DNA from 3 places in the Azospirillum sp. HJ39 genome. Region 3 is predicted to be linked to each of the others. Evidence: predicted binding sites of a transcription regulator. Region 3 holds the regulator's gene; each other region holds the start of a gene.
What was found. Region 3 encodes LexA, which represses DNA repair genes until DNA is damaged. Its sites were predicted from a motif close to ATGTTCTANTTTGGTTC; they were not measured.

Region 1: a site for LexA is predicted at 3,184-3,200, ahead of recA (recombinase RecA). Genes of this name have one in related genera too.
Region 2: a site for LexA is predicted at 3,139-3,155, ahead of ABMY26_RS14500 (PA0069 family radical SAM protein). Genes of this name have one in related genera too.

The regions. Positions count from the first base shown of each region.
Region 1 is NZ_CP167911.1:1,197,603-1,202,659, forward strand. It holds gene flhB (flagellar biosynthesis protein FlhB) at 1-340, shown strand, start outside; gene ABMY26_RS18955 (ATP-binding protein) at 472-2,985, shown strand; gene recA (recombinase RecA) at 3,254-4,333, shown strand; gene ABMY26_RS18965 (hypothetical protein) at 4,635-5,057, opposite strand, start outside.
Region 2 is NZ_CP167911.1:212,908-217,964, forward strand. It holds gene ABMY26_RS14485 (hypothetical protein) at 1-73, shown strand, start outside; gene ABMY26_RS14490 (NAD(P)/FAD-dependent oxidoreductase) at 184-1,470, shown strand; gene ahcY (adenosylhomocysteinase) at 1,632-2,930, opposite strand; gene ABMY26_RS14500 (PA0069 family radical SAM protein) at 3,191-4,309, shown strand; gene ABMY26_RS14505 (hypothetical protein) at 4,397-5,057, opposite strand, start outside.
Region 3 is NZ_CP167911.1:1,711,039-1,716,095, forward strand. It holds gene uvrB (excinuclease ABC subunit UvrB) at 1-792, opposite strand, end outside; gene lexA (transcriptional repressor LexA) at 1,028-1,744, shown strand; gene ABMY26_RS21365 (ComEC/Rec2 family competence protein) at 1,808-3,970, opposite strand; gene gltX (glutamate--tRNA ligase) at 4,127-5,057, shown strand, end outside.

The sequences.
Region 1 (5,057 bases), 510 kb from region 3:
CCAGATCCGGTTCGAGCGCGCGCGCAAGCGCATGATGGCCGCGGTGCCCAGCGCCGACGTGGTGGTGACGAACCCGACCCACTTCGCGGTCGCGCTGAAATACGATCCCAACCAGATGGGAGCGCCGATGGTGCTGGCCAAGGGCGTCGACCAGGTCGCCTTCAAGATCCGCGAGATCGCCGAATCCAACAATGTTCCGGTCATAGAGAACCCTCCGCTCGCCCGTGCGCTCTATGCCGCATGCGATATCGACGCGGAAGTCCCATCCGAGCACTATCGGGCGGTCGCCGAAGTCATTACCTATGTCTTCAAGCTCAAGGGGCGGTCGCTGCGCAACTGATCGGCCGCTCCGGAAGCGGACGGCCGATGCAGGTGGCGGAAGCGATCGGCGGGCGTGTGCGGCGGATGCATCCCGATGGAGGCATCATCGGTTTGCCCACGGCTTTTGACTATGTGCGGCTTGGAGTTTCGGTGGACGAGTCAACTTCCCTTTCCGACACCGCACGCCGCAGGATCGCCGGCGGCGCACCGCCCGGCGGGGCGATGCTGTTGCTCCAGTACGGACTGGCGCCGGCCGGGCTGCTGCTGCTGGCCGCCGGGCTGCTGCTGGACCGCGACGCGGTCGGCTGGCTGGGCGCGGCGGCGGCGGCGGCCGGCATCGGCCTGCTGATCGGCCGCAGCGTCGCGGTGGTGCGGCGGTCGGCGCGCGTCGGCGCGCTGCTGGGCGGTGCGCTCGAAGGGATGCCTGCCGGACAGCTGGTCTGCGACGGTGCCGACGAGGTGCTGTTCGTCAATGCCGCCTTCCGCGAACTGGCGGGCTGGCGCCGCGGCGAGCGGCCGCTGGATGCGCTGGCGCGCCAGTTCTCCGGCGATCCCGACAGCGCGCGCGAGTTCGGCCGCCTGCGCGACCGGGTGCGGGCGGGGGCTGCGGCCTCGGCCGAGCTGGCGATCCCGGCACTGGACGGCCGTCCGCCGGAATGGCGCAAGGTCCAGGGCCAGCCGATCGCCGGCTTTCCCGGCTCGGTCCATTGGCGGGTCGAGGACATCACCGCCCGGCGCGAGCTGGAACATGTCATGCTGCGCGAGCAGGCCAAGCTCGCCGATTTCATGGAGCATGCGCCGGTCGGCTTCTTCTCCGTCGACCAGAACGGCCAATTCCTGTTCGTCAACGCCACGCTGGCCCAGTGGCTGGAGGCCTCGCCCGGCGACCTGACCGACGGCGAGCTGCGGCTGCACGGCGTCCTCGCCGCTCCGCCGGCCGCCGCCCCCTACGACCTGTTCGACCATGGCGGCGGCGAGCAGCGCGGCGAGCTGACCATGGTCGGGCTGCATGGCCGCCGGTTCCAGGTGGCGGTCGCGCAGAGCGTGGTGCGGGCCGACGACGGCACCGTCCACACCCGGTCGGTGGTGCGCGACCTGTCGCCGGAACGCGAGTGGCAGGAGGCGCTGCGCCATTCCGAGCAGCGGTTCCAGCGCTTCTTCGAGGATGCCCCCATCGGCATCGCCCTGGTCGACGAAACCGGGCAGCTGACCGAATGCAACGAGGCCTTCCTGGCGCTGATCGGCAGCGAGGCGGGCAGCGTCATCGACCGGCCGATGCCCGACCTGATCGTCCCGGCGGAGCGCGAGGCGGTGACCGCCCGGCTGAAGGCGGTCCAGGGCGGCGCCGATCCGGCGACCCCGCTGGAGGTGCGGCTGTCCGGCGGGCGGGAGCTGACCGCCCAGCTCTATGCCCGGCGGCTGGTCGGCCCGGTCAAGCCGGACGGACGGCGCGACGGCGTCGGGCTGATCCTGCACTTCATCGACATGACAGAGCGCAAGAGCCTGGAGGCCCAGTTCGCCCAGTCGCAGAAGATGCAGGCGGTCGGCCAGCTGGCCGGCGGCGTCGCGCACGACTTCAACAACCTGCTGACCGCGATGATCGGCTTCTGCGACCTGCTGCTGCTGCGGCACAAGCCGGGCGACCAGTCCTTCAGCGACATCATGCAGATCAAGCAGAACGCCAACCGCGCCGCCAATCTGGTGCGGCAGCTGCTGGCCTTCTCGCGACAGCAGACACTGCAGCCGCGCGTCATCAACGTGACCGACGTGCTGGCCGAGCTGGCGAACCTGCTGCGCCGGCTGATCGGCGAGAACATCGAGCTGAAGATGATCCATGGCCGCGACCTGGGGCTGGTCAAGGTCGACCAGAACCAGCTGGAGCAGGTCATCATCAATCTGGTGGTCAACGCCCGCGACGCCATGGCCGGCGGCGGCAAGCTGACCGTCAACACCACCAACCTCGTCCTGGACCAGCCCGAGCGGCGCGAGCATGAGACGATCCCGCCCGGCGGCTACGTCTCCATCGAGGTGATCGACACCGGCTGCGGCATCGCGCGCGAGAACCTGCAGCGCATCTTCGAGCCCTTCTACACCACCAAGGAGGTCGGGTCGGGCACCGGGCTGGGGTTGTCGACGGTCTACGGCATCGTGCGGCAGACCGGCGGCTTCGTGCTGGTCGATTCCGCCGTGGGGGAGGGGACCACCTTCACCATCCTGCTGCCCCGCCACCAGGGCGAGCTGCGCCCGGTCGACACGGCGGAGCCGCGCGAGCGGCGCGGCAGCGACCTGACCGGCACCGGCACCATCCTGCTGGTCGAGGACGAGGACGCGGTCCGCGTCTTCTCCGCCCGCGCGCTGCGCAACAAGGGCTATCAGGTGCTGGAGGCCAAGAACGGCGAGGCGGCCCTGCAGCAGATCGAGACCAACGGCGCCTCCATCGACCTGCTGATCACCGACGTGGTGATGCCGCAGATGGACGGCCCGACGCTGGCCCGCCATGTCCGCCGGCTGCGGCCGGACATGCGGGTCATCTTCATTTCCGGCTATGCCGAGGACCGGCTGGGCGAGATCGACGGCGTGGAGGTGGCCCATTTCCTGCCCAAGCCCTTCTCGTTGAAACAGCTGGCCTCCAAGGTGAAGGAGGTCATCCGCGACAGCAGGTGAGGGGGGCGGTGCCGCCGGCCCGTCCCCGCTGCCCCCTCCCCATCCCTCCCCCACCTGCGGTGGGAGAGGGGGCAGGACGCTTGTCAGGGTGAACTGACTGCCGAAGCGGCGGCAGTTCCCTCTCCCGCGCAAGCGGGGGAGGGTTAGGGAGGGGGTAGGGGGGGAGAACACACCAGAAACATCGACCCTTGCAAACCGGAACGAAGAGAGTACATTCAGCTTCGTTGCAAGAGCGCCGACCGTGTGTTCTAAGAGAGGGGTACCGGGCATGTCGTCCGCACAGCTTCGTTTGGTCGAGAAGGATTCCATGGACAAGCAGAAGGCGCTGGATGCCGCCCTGAGCCAGATCGAACGTGCGTTCGGCAAGGGCTCGATCATGAAGCTTGGCACCAAGGAGAATTTGGTCGAGACGGAGGTGGTGTCCACCGGCTCGCTCGGTCTCGACATCGCGCTGGGCATCGGCGGCCTGCCGCGCGGCCGCATCGTCGAAATCTACGGGCCGGAAAGCTCGGGCAAGACCACGCTGGCGCTGCACGCCATCGCCCAGGCCCAGAAGGCCGGCGGTACCTGCGCGTTCATCGATGCCGAACACGCGCTCGACCCGTCCTATGCCCGCAAGCTCGGCGTCAAGGTCGACGACCTGCTGATCTCCCAGCCCGATGCCGGCGAGCAGGCGCTGGAGATCGCCGACACGCTGGTGCGCTCCGGCGCCATCGACGTGCTGGTGGTCGACTCGGTCGCGGCGCTGGTGCCGCGCGCGGAGCTGGAAGGCGAGATGGGCGACAGCCATGTCGGCCTGCATGCCCGCCTGATGAGCCAGGCGCTGCGCAAGCTGACCGGCTCGATCTCCAAGTCGAACTGCCTCGTCATCTTCATCAACCAGATCCGCCTGAAGATCGGCGTGATGTTCGGCAACCCGGAGACGACGACCGGCGGCAACGCGCTGAAGTTCTACGCCTCGGTCCGTCTCGACATCCGCCGCATCGGCGCGATCAAGGACCGCGACGCCGTGGTCGGCAACCAGACCCGCGTCAAGGTGGTGAAGAACAAGATGGCCCCGCCGTTCCGCGTGGTCGAGTTCGACATCATGTATGGCGAGGGCGTGTCGAAGGTCGGCGAACTGCTCGATCTCGGCATCCAGGCCGGGGTGGTGGACAAGTCGGGCGCGTGGTTCAGCTATGACGGCACCCGCATCGGTCAGGGCCGCGAGAACGCCAAGACCTATCTGCGCAACAACCCGGAGATGGCCGACGCGATCGAGGCCAAGATCCGCGGCAACGCCGGTCTGGTCGCCGACGCGATGATGGGCACCCCGGAAAGCGATGCCGAAGCCTCCACGCCGGAGTGATCGCAGAGGGTATGTGTGATGAAAAAGGCCCCGCCTTCCGAAAGGGAGGCGGGGCCTTTTTCGCATTTTCAGGCGGATAGGAAATTTGCAGGCTGCGGTTGCCCCCTCCCTGACCCTCCCCCTCTTCGAGGGAGAGGGAACCCTGCTGCCTGGGTATTCACGCTACGCTGACAAGCGTCCTACCCCCTCCACCGCCAAGCTCTCGCACAAACCTTCGGTTTGTGCTGACGCGACAGGCGGACCGAAGGTCCGCTGAGAGCGGGGGGAGGGATGGGGAGGGGGCATTTGGCGGCCAGCACCCTCACACGTCCACCACCATGTGCGGCCTGAACGCGCCTTCCAGCGTCAGCAACAGGTGCAGGTAGACCGCCACCTTGCGGGCACGGTCGGTGTTGCGGGCGAGGCAGTCGCGCAGCTGTTCGGCCAGACGGGCGGTTTCCGGATCCGGGTCCGGCATCGCGGCGGCGGCGGTGGCGGCCTGGACGATGTGTTCGGGATCGACGGGGAGCGGCGCGGCCGGGTCCTTCAGCAGCGCCTCGGCCAGTGCCTCCTCGTCATGCTGCGGCGCCAGGGCGGCTCCCGATGGGGAGGGCGGGACGCGGCGGGACAGGTGGCTGCGCAGATTGTCCTTCAGCCGGGTCCGCTGATGCTCGTCGAGCCCGTCGAACTGGTCGACCTCGTCGAACAGAAGGTCGTAGAGGCGGCGGCGCTGCGGGTTGGGCGG
Region 2 (5,057 bases), 1.5 Mb from region 3:
CGCCGGCTATTTCGCCGACCTCGCCGCCGATCTGGCGGAAGAGGTGGCGCAGGACCAGGATTACGAGGACTGAGGGCAGGCCCTCCCGGTTCGCGTTCCCGTCCCCGTTCTTGCCCCGCCCCCACCTCGACCATGCCCGCCATGGACGGGGTGGGGGCATTTTCATCGTGAAAGCCAGCCCCCTTGCCCCATCGCACCCCTGACGTGGCCATCGTCGGCGCCGGCCCCGCCGGGCTGATGGCGGCGGAGATCGCTGCCGGCGCCGGCCTGCGGGTCGCCCTGTTCGACTACACGCCGACCCCGGCGCGCAAGCTGCTGCTGGCCGGGCGGGGCGGGCTGAACCTGACCCATTCGGAGCCGCTCGACCGCTTCCTGCCCCGCTACGGCGCAGCGGAGCCGCTGTTCCGCCGCCTGCTGGCGGAGTTCCCGCCCGACGCCCTGCGCGCCTGGGCGGCCGGGCTTGGGATCGAGACCTTCGTCGGCAGCAGCGGCCGGGTCTTCCCGGTGCAGATGAAGGCGTCGACCCTGGTGCGGGCCTGGCTGCGGCGGCTGGACGGGCTGGGCGTCACGCTGCACAGTCGCCATCGCTGGACCGGCTGGGGCAAGGACGGCGCCCTGACCTTCCGTTATGGCGAGGAAACGGTCACCGCCGCCCCGCGCGCCACGCTGCTGGCGCTGGGCGGAGCGAGCTGGCCGCGCACCGGGTCGGACGGCGGCTGGCTGCCGCTGCTGGAGGCCCAGGGGGTGGAGATCGCCCCGCTGGTGCCGTCCAACATGGGCTTCGAGGTGCCCTGGTCCGACCATCTGCGCAGCCGCTTCGCCGGCCAGCCGGTCAAGAGCGTCGGCCTGTCCGCCGTCGACCGCTCCGGCACCGTCCGCCGCCTGAAGGGCGAGTTCGTCATCACCGAGACCGGCATCGAAGGCGGTGCCGTCTATGCGCTGAGCGCCCCCCTGCGCGACGCCGTCGCGGCCGACGGCTGGGCGACCCTGACGCTGGACCTGCTGCCCGACATGGACGGGGCCGAACTGGTCAGGCGCCTGCGCCGTCGCGGTGCGGAATCGCTGTCCACCTTCCTGAAGAAGTCGCTGTCGCTGACCGGCCCGCGCGCCGCCCTGCTGCGCGAATTCGCCCCCGCCGCCGACCTGTCCGATCCGGTGGCGCTGGCCCGCCAGATCAAGGGGCTGGCGGTGGTGCTGACCGGCATCCGCCCGATCGACCGCGCCATCTCCTCTGCCGGCGGCGTCCGTTTGTCCGAGCTGGACGACCGGCTGATGCTGGCCCGCCGCCCCGGCCTGTTCCTGGCCGGCGAGATGCTGGACTGGGAAGCCCCCACCGGCGGCTATCTGCTGCAGGGCTGTTTCGCCATGGGCGTCGCGGCCGGCAAGGGGATGGCGGAGTGGCTGGGGCGGCTGGTTCCCTCTCCCGCCCCGGGAGAGGGAAGGGACCCAAGCGAAGCTTGGGAAGGGTGAGGGGTGATCCAAGGATTGATGATCCATGTCCGGAATGCCCCTCACCCTCCCCACTTCGTGGGTCCCCTCCCTCTCCCGGGGCGGGAGAGGGAAATATACGTGCCGCAAAGAAGAAGGGCCGCCCCACCGGGACGGCCCTTCTTTTCCAACCCTACGCCCGCTCAGTAGCGGTAGTGGTCCGGCTTGTAGGGGCCGGCGGCCGGCACGCTGATGTAGGCGGCCTGCTTTTCGGTCAGGGTGGTCAGCTTGGCGCCGATCTTGTCGAGATGCAGGCGGGCGACCTTCTCGTCCAGGTGCTTGGGCAGGACGTAGACCTTGTTCTCGTAGTTGGCGGCGTTGGTCCACAGCTCGATCTGGGCCAGCACCTGGTTGGTGAAGCTGGCGCTCATCACGAAGCTGGGGTGGCCGGTGGCGCAGCCCAGGTTGACCAGACGGCCCTGGGCCAGCACGATCAGGCGCTTGCCGTCGGGGAACACCACCTCGTCGACCTGCGGCTTGACCTCTTCCCAGACCAGGTTGCGCAGGGCGTCGATCTGGATCTCGCTGTCGAAGTGGCCGATGTTGCAGACGATGGCGCGGTCCTTCATGGCGCGCATGTGGTCGATCGTGATGACGTCGACGTTGCCGGTCGCCGTGACGAAGATGTCGCCCAGCGGCGCCGCCTCGTCCATGGTGATGACCTGATAGCCTTCCATCGCGGCCTGGAGCGCGTTGATCGGGTCGATCTCCGTCACCATGACGCGGGCGCCCTGCGAGCGCAGGCTGGCGGCCGAGCCCTTGCCGACGTCGCCATAGCCGGCGACCACGGCGACCTTGCCGGCGACCATGACGTCGGTGGCGCGCTTGATGCCGTCGACCAGCGATTCACGGCAGCCATAGAGGTTGTCGAACTTCGACTTGGTGACGCTGTCGTTCACGTTGATGGCCGGAACCTTCAGCGTGCCCTTCTTCATCATCTCATAGAGGCGGTGGACGCCGGTGGTGGTCTCCTCCGACAGGCCGCGGACGTCGTCCAGCATCTCCGGATACTTGTCGTGCATGATCTGGGTGACGTCGCCGCCATCGTCCAGGATCATGTTCGGGGTCCAGCCATCGGGGCCGCGCAGCGTCTGCTCGATGCACCACCAGAACTCCTCCTCCGTCTCGCCCTTCCAGGCGAAGACCGGGATGCCGGCGGCGGCGATGGCGGCGGCGGCCTGGTCCTGGGTGGAGAAGATGTTGCAGGACGACCAGCGCACGGTCGCGCCGAGCGCGGTCAGCGTCTCGATCAGGACGGCGGTCTGGATGGTCATGTGCAGGCAGCCGACGATGCGGGCGCCGGCCAGCGGCTTGGAGGCGCCGAATTCCGACCGCAGGGCCATCAGGCCCGGCATCTCGGTCTCGGCGATGGTGATCTCCTTACGGCCCCAGTTCGCGAGGCTGATGTCCTTGACCTTGTAGTCCGTGAATTCGGCGGCCATGAGGGGATGACTCCTGGAGGGCGGTGGTGGTTCGGGAAGCGGCGGTTCGGGAGCCGGTGATCCGGGTTTGCCGGATCCCCGGCCTTGCCGCTGCGATTGGCCAAGGGTGTATCAGCGGTCCACCTCCCATGCAAGCATAAAGATATCTTTATGTATGTTCGGTATGTTGCGGCCGGGTTCTTTCCCCGTCCCGCCGGCCGCAGGGCGTTTGTTCGCTTTACGTTCTTTTCCGGCGCGGTTAATCTGCGGTCATGGACGACATGTGGGACGAGATACCGGGCGACATACCGGACGAGATCCGCCGGCCGCCGGTCAAGGGGCGCGGCGCGGTCAGCAACGCCACCGGCCGCTATGAGCGCGAAACCCGCGTCCTGACCGACGACGGCTGGACCGGCTACGAGGAGGGCGGCAACGGGGCGCTGTCCGATCCGGTGCGCACCATCGTCTCCCCGGCCTCGGCCCGCTCGATCATCGCCCGCAACGAGTCGCCCGACGTCGCCTTCGACCAGTCGGTCAACCCCTACCAGGGCTGCGAGCACGCCTGTATCTACTGCTTCGCCCGGCCGACCCATGCCTATCTCGGCCTGTCGCCGGGGCTGGATTTCGAGACGAGGCTGTTCGCCAAGCGCAACGCGGCGGAGCTGCTGGCCCGGGAGCTGCGGGCGAAATCCTATGCCTGCCGGCCGCTGGCGCTGGGCGCCAACACCGATCCCTACCAGCCGGTCGAGCGGACGGAGGGCATCACCCGGCGCGTGCTGGAGGTCTGCCGCGACTTCAACCAGCCGGTCAGCATCATCACCAAGTCGGCGCTGGTGCTGCGCGACCTCGACATCCTGGCGCCGATGGCCGCAGGCGGGCTGGCGTCGGTCTCGCTGTCGGTGACGACGCTCGACCGCGACCTTGCCCGGGTGATGGAGCCGCGGGCCAGCACCCCGCCGCGCCGGCTGGAGGCCATCCGCGCCCTGGCCGGGGCCGGCGTCCCGGTGTCGGTCCTGGCCAGCCCGATGATCCCGGCGCTCAACGACCATGAGCTGGACGCCATCCTGGAGGCGGCGGCCGGCGCCGGGGCGACCGCGGCCAGCTATATCCTGCTGCGGCTGCCGCTGGAGATCGCCGGGCTGTTCGAGGAATGGCTGCGCGTCCACGTCCCCGACCGCGCCGAGCGGGTGCTGAGCCTGATGCGGCAGAGCCGGGACGGCGCGCTCTACCGCTCCGGCTTCGGCACGCGGATGACCGGCAGCGGCCCGCATGCCGAGCTGCTGCGCCAGCGTTTCCGGCTGGCCTGCAGGAAGCTCGGGCTGGGCGAGCGGAACTGGCGGCTCGACTGCACGCGCTTCCGGCCGCCGCCGGCACCGGGGGACCAGCTGTCGCTGCTGTGAGGGTGGGGCGGGGGCGGTGGCGGTGGCGGGGCGGTGGAACATGGTGGAACGGTCTTCCGGCCGCTGTTCCATCTGGGCCGCCTCGCCTTACCGGATGCGGGCGAAGGCGCCGGCGCCGCGGCGGCGGACCGGGCCGGGGGCGAGGTTGGGGAACGGGTCTTCCGGGGTGAGCGTCCAGGGATAGACGCCCTTCGGGCCGTCCGCTTCCGGCCGGGCAAGGATGGCGGCGACGAGGGCGGGGTCGGGCGGGGTGCGCTCGCGCAGCAGGCCGGGGCCGTCATCGTCGAGTTCGGGCACGATTATCGAGGGGGGCGGGACGGGTTCGGGCTGGCGGGCCTGATGCTGGCTGAGGCCGGCGGCGTCGTCGAGGCCGGCGAACAGGCCGAGCCGCTCGGCCAGCCAGCGCACCGTCGCCGGATCGCCGGAGGACACCAGCCGCTCGATCTGCTCGGCGACCAGGGCGCGCAGCGAGGACAGGCGCAGCTCGGCCTCGCGGTTCAGCGCCTCGCGCTCCCACCACACGCGGACGCGGAAATCCTTCGAGCCGTAATAGGCCCGCCACAGGGTGGTGCGGCTGCATCCCATGGCGCGGGCGACCTGGAGGAAGGAATTCCCGCGCGCCAGCATGCCGGCGGCCATGATCCACTGCTCCTCATGGAACTGCGAGCTGGGGACCAGCGAGCCGCCGGCCGGAACCGGCGGCTCCTCCGCCCAGCTGGGGAGACGGTCGTGGGTGAGGGTGCTGGCG
Region 3 (5,057 bases):
GTTCGGATAGACACGCACCGCCTCCAGCGCCGCCAGCTTCTCGCCCGTCAGCGGGTCGATCTCGTGGATGCCCTCGATCTCGTCGCCGAACAGCGAGATGCGCCACGCCCGGTCCTCCATATGGGCCGGGAAGAGCTCCACCGTGTCGCCGCGCACGCGGAACAGGCCGCGGCCGAAGGCGGCGTCGTTGCGCTTGTATTGCAGCTCGGTCAGCTTGCGGAGCAACTCGGGCTGGGAGACAATCTCTCCCTTGCGCAAATCGACCGTCATTTCCGAATAGGTCTCGACCGAGCCGATGCCGTAGATGCAGGACACCGAGGCGACGATGATGACGTCGTCGCGCTCCAGCAGCGCCCGCGTCGCCGAGTGGCGCATGCGGTCGATCTGCTCGTTGATCGAGGATTCCTTCTCGATGTAGGTATCGGTGCGCGGGACGTAGGCTTCCGGCTGATAGTAGTCGTAGTAGGAGACGAAATACTCCACCGCATTGTTCGGAAAGAAGGATCTCATCTCGCCATAGAGCTGCGCCGCCAACGTCTTGTTCGGCGCCAGGACGAGCGTCGGGCGCTGCACCGTCTGGATGACATGCGCCATGGTGAAGGTCTTGCCCGACCCGGTGACGCCCAGCAGGACCTGATCGCGCTCACCCTGGCGCAGACCGGCGGTCAGCTCCTCGATCGCGTTCGGCTGGTCGCCCGACGGCGTGAAGTCCGACGAGAGGACGAATTGCTTCCCGGCTTCCAGCTTCGCGAGCGGCTTGGCGGGAATGGCGGAGAGGACTGGGCTTGCCATGGGACGGCATCCGGATCGGGAAGGAGGTACGGAACAGGAACCGATTATATGGCCGCCGCCCTGCCGTCTGTCGAGCCCTTGACCGCATCCCATTCCTGAGACGAGTGGCTAAATGTTCCATTTCCCGTCCCGCGAGGATGACGGGGGCTTGACGCGCGGCGGGAACCAAACTAGAACACGGGTCAACGTTTTGTATTTGTTCCATCTTCAGTCTGGCGACCGCCGGGAGGCATCCATGCTCACGCGCAAGCAGCACGAATTGCTGCTGTTCATCCACGAGCGGCTCGGCCAGGGCGGCGTCTCGCCGTCGTTCGACGAGATGAAGGACGCCCTGGGCCTGAAATCGAAGTCGGGTATCCACCGCCTCATCACCGGCCTCGAGGAACGCGGCTTCATCCGCCGCCTGCCTCACCGCGCCCGCGCGCTCGAGGTTCTGCGACTGCCCGAGGGGCTGGATGCCGCCCGGTCCCGTACGGCGTCCAAGCCGAAATTCCATCCCAACGTCATCAGGGGCGATTTCGCCTTCGTCGGCCGCGATGTGGCTCTACCCGCCCCGACTGCCGCGCCGGAAACGGTGCAGTTGCCGCTCTACGGCCGCATAGCCGCCGGAACGCCGATCGAGGCGTTGCGCGACAACAGCGCCTTCGTCGATATCCCGGTTTCCATGCTTACCGCCGGCGACCATTACGCCCTGGAGGTCTCCGGTGATTCGATGGTGGAGGCCGGCATCCTCGACCACGATACCGTCATCATCCAGCGCTGCGACGCGGCGGACAACGGCGCCATCGTCGTGGCTCTGGTCGACGAGGGCGAGGTGACGCTCAAGCGCCTGCGCCGCAAGGGCAACACCATTGCCCTGGAGCCGGCCAACGCCGCCTATGAAACCCGCATCTTCGGTGCCGACCGTGTCCGCGTGCAGGGCAAGCTTGTCGGGTTGGTACGGAAGTACTGACTGCTCGTCATCATGCGCATCCGGCCCTCCCCCGTTCGGCGGGGGAGGGCCGGATGCGCAGGTTCACCGCCCAGATCCCGACCAGGGACGCTCTCCCTGCCGACCGTCGGATGTCTCGATCCGAATTCCCTCGTCCGTGACCGTCAGCGTGTGCGCGCCTCCATGCCGCAGCGCCCAACGGTCGATCACCAGTCCGGCCCGGCAGCCGCGCGCCACCGCCGCCGTCACCACCGCGTCGGCGACGCCGCAATCCTCGTCCAGCGCATCCGCCAATCGCGGCAGGGCGATGATCTTCCTCCGCAGCCGGTACAGGCAGCCCCAGGCATCGCACGTCAGCGACGGGCCTCCTGCGCCGCCGACCCATCCGCCCGACGCCGGCCAGGGATCGGTCGCCGTCCGGTCACCATCCCGCTCCCTCCAGGTTTCGACGGTCCGTCCGCCGCCCTTGCCCGACGCGCTGAGACGCCCGTCCGGCATGCGCACCGCCACCACCGCCCCGTCCCCGGCGACCAGCACATCCGGCCGCGTCACCAGTGCCGGCGAGGCGAGGCCGGCCAGGATGGGCAACAGCCCGAGCCAGCGCCAGCGCCGCGTCCAGATGCAGAGCCACAGCCCGCCCGCCACCAGCGCCGCGAATCCTTCCACCGGCATCGCCGGCACGGTCAGGGAGGCCCAGGGCAACCGGCCGAACAGCTCCGCCGTCCAGATCACCGCCCGGTCGCCCCAATTCATGGCAATCACTGCCGGCGCCTCCGCCCCGAAGGGCATCAGCGCATAGGCGATCAGGCTCCAGGGCATGACCCAGAAGGACGTGATGGGAATCGCGATCAGGTTCGACAGCACGCCGTAGAAGGCGATCTGCTGGAAATGGAAAAGCGAGAACGGCAGGGTCGCCAGCGTGGCGACCACGCTGGTCAGCAGAATGCCGCCGACATAGAGCAGGCTGCGCACAAGCCATCCGGAATCGCGCCGTATCGCCGCCAGCCGCAGGCTGCCGCGTTCAAAGGCGGCGATCAGCCCCACCACCGCCGCAAAGGACATCTGGAAGCTAGGACCGAGCATCCCTTCCGGATCCAGGGCAATGGTGACCAGCCCGGCGAATGCCACCAGCCGCATGCTGAGCGGGTCGCGGTCCAGCATGATCGCTCCCATCACCAGCCCGGTCATCAGCACCGACCGCACCGTCGGCAGCGGCGCGCCGACCAGCATGGTATAGGCCAGCGCCGACAGGATGCCGAACAGCGCCGCGATCTTCTTGATCGGCCAGCGCAGCGCGATGTAGGGCACCGCCGCCAGCAAGGCCCGCACCACATAGAACAGGATGCCGGCGGCGATCCCGACATGCAGGCCGGAGATCGACAGCAGATGCGCCAGCCCGCTGTTGCGGAAGTCTTCCAGCGTCTCTTCGGGGATGCCGAACTCCTCACCGTTCAGCAGGGCCGTCGTGACGCTGGCCTCGACCGGATCGCCGATGGTGGCGGCAACCCGCTCCGCGATGGCACCGCGTGCCCGTTCGAAAACAAGGGCAACGGTGCTCCATCCGGTGACCGGCGGCGCTTCGATGGCTTCGACCGCGCTGGTGGCGAAGCCGACGCCTCCCAGTCCCATGAACCAGGCGCGGCGCTGGAAGTCGAAGGCCCCGGGTTCGGCCGGCGCCTGTGGCGGCGACAGGGTCGCACGCAACCGCACAAGCGATCCCGGAGCGGGCGGCGGGTGACGGTCGGACAACCGGATGCGCAGGGCGGCCGGCGTCTGCTCGGGCGCCAGCCGGCTGATCGACGGTGCATGCAGGGTCAGCCGCACCGCACCCGGTCGCCGCTCCACCGCCATCACCCGTCCGGTGACGGTCGCCGCCGTTATGCCGCGGGTCAATACCGGCGCCGCCACGCGCGTCGCATGGCCCTGCGCTACCAGGAATCCACCCACCATCGTCAACAGGGCCACCGTCACCGCCGCCGGCACGAAACGGCGACGCACGATCAGCAGCAGAATTCCAGCACCGCCCGCCGCGGCCAATCCGATCCACCAGGGCGGTTCCTGCATCAGCCCGAAATAGAGCGACGCCCCCACGCCGAAGGCGACCGGCAACCACAGCACCCAGCGTTCGCTTTCCGCCTCCGCAAGCGCCGCGAGTCGGCTTCGGATCCATGCCAGCGCACGACGCCAGCGCCCGCCGAATGACGGCGGACCATCGGTCTCCTCCTCCGGCCAGCCCGCGGCCGTCACCGGTAACGGATTCCAACCGCAGCAATGCCGCCCGCAAGCCTCTCCGCCATCCTCCATGCGCGCATCGCATTGCCTCCGAACCGGGTGGCTGTGTTAAACCACAGTGTCGTTACACCGGCGCATCATACCAGCGCCGAACCGGAAATTGAGAGACCGATGACCGTCGTCACCCGCTTCGCTCCGTCGCCCACCGGATTTCTTCACATCGGTGGCGGCCGTACCGCACTGTTCAACTGGCTGTACGCCCGCCGGATGGGCGGCACCTTCCTGCTGCGGATCGAAGACACCGACCGGCAACGGTCTACCGAGGCGGCGGTCGACGCCATCCTCGACGGGCTGAAGTGGCTGGGCCTGGATTGGGATGGCGAGGCGGTGAGCCAGTTCGGGCGGAAGGACCGCCATGCCGAGGTGGCGCACCGGATGCTGGCCGCCGGCAAGGCTTATCGTTGCTATTGCAGCCCGGAAGAACTGGAGGAGATGCGCGCCGCCCAGAAGGCTGCCGGCCAGCCGATGCGCTATGACGGCCGCTGGCGCGACCGCCCGGAGTCCGACGCGCCTGAGGGCGTGGCGCCCGTCATCCGCCTCAAGGCTCCGCAGGAAGGCCAGACCGTCCTCGACGATCTGGTCCAGGGCGAGGTCACGGTTCAGAATGCGCAGTTGGACGACCTGATCCTGCTGCGGGCCGACGGTACGCCGACCTATCTGCTGGCCGTGGTGGTGGACGACCACGACATGGGCGTGACCCATGTCATCCGCGGTGACGACCATCTGACCAACACCTTCCGCCAGATTCAGATCTTCAACGCGATGGGATGGGACCTGCCGCGCTTCGGCCACATCCCGCTGATCCACGGCTCCGACGGAGCCAAGCTGTCCAAGCGCCACGGCGCGCTCGGCGTCGACGCCTACCGCGACATGGGCTATCTGCCGGAGGCGGTACGCAATTACCTGCTACGGCTCGGCTGGTCGCATGGCGACGACGAGATCATCTCGACCGAACAGGCGATCGAGTGGTTCAACCTGGAGAGCATCGGCCGCTCACCGTCGCGCTTCGACTTCGCCAAGCTGGAAAATCTGAACGCCCATT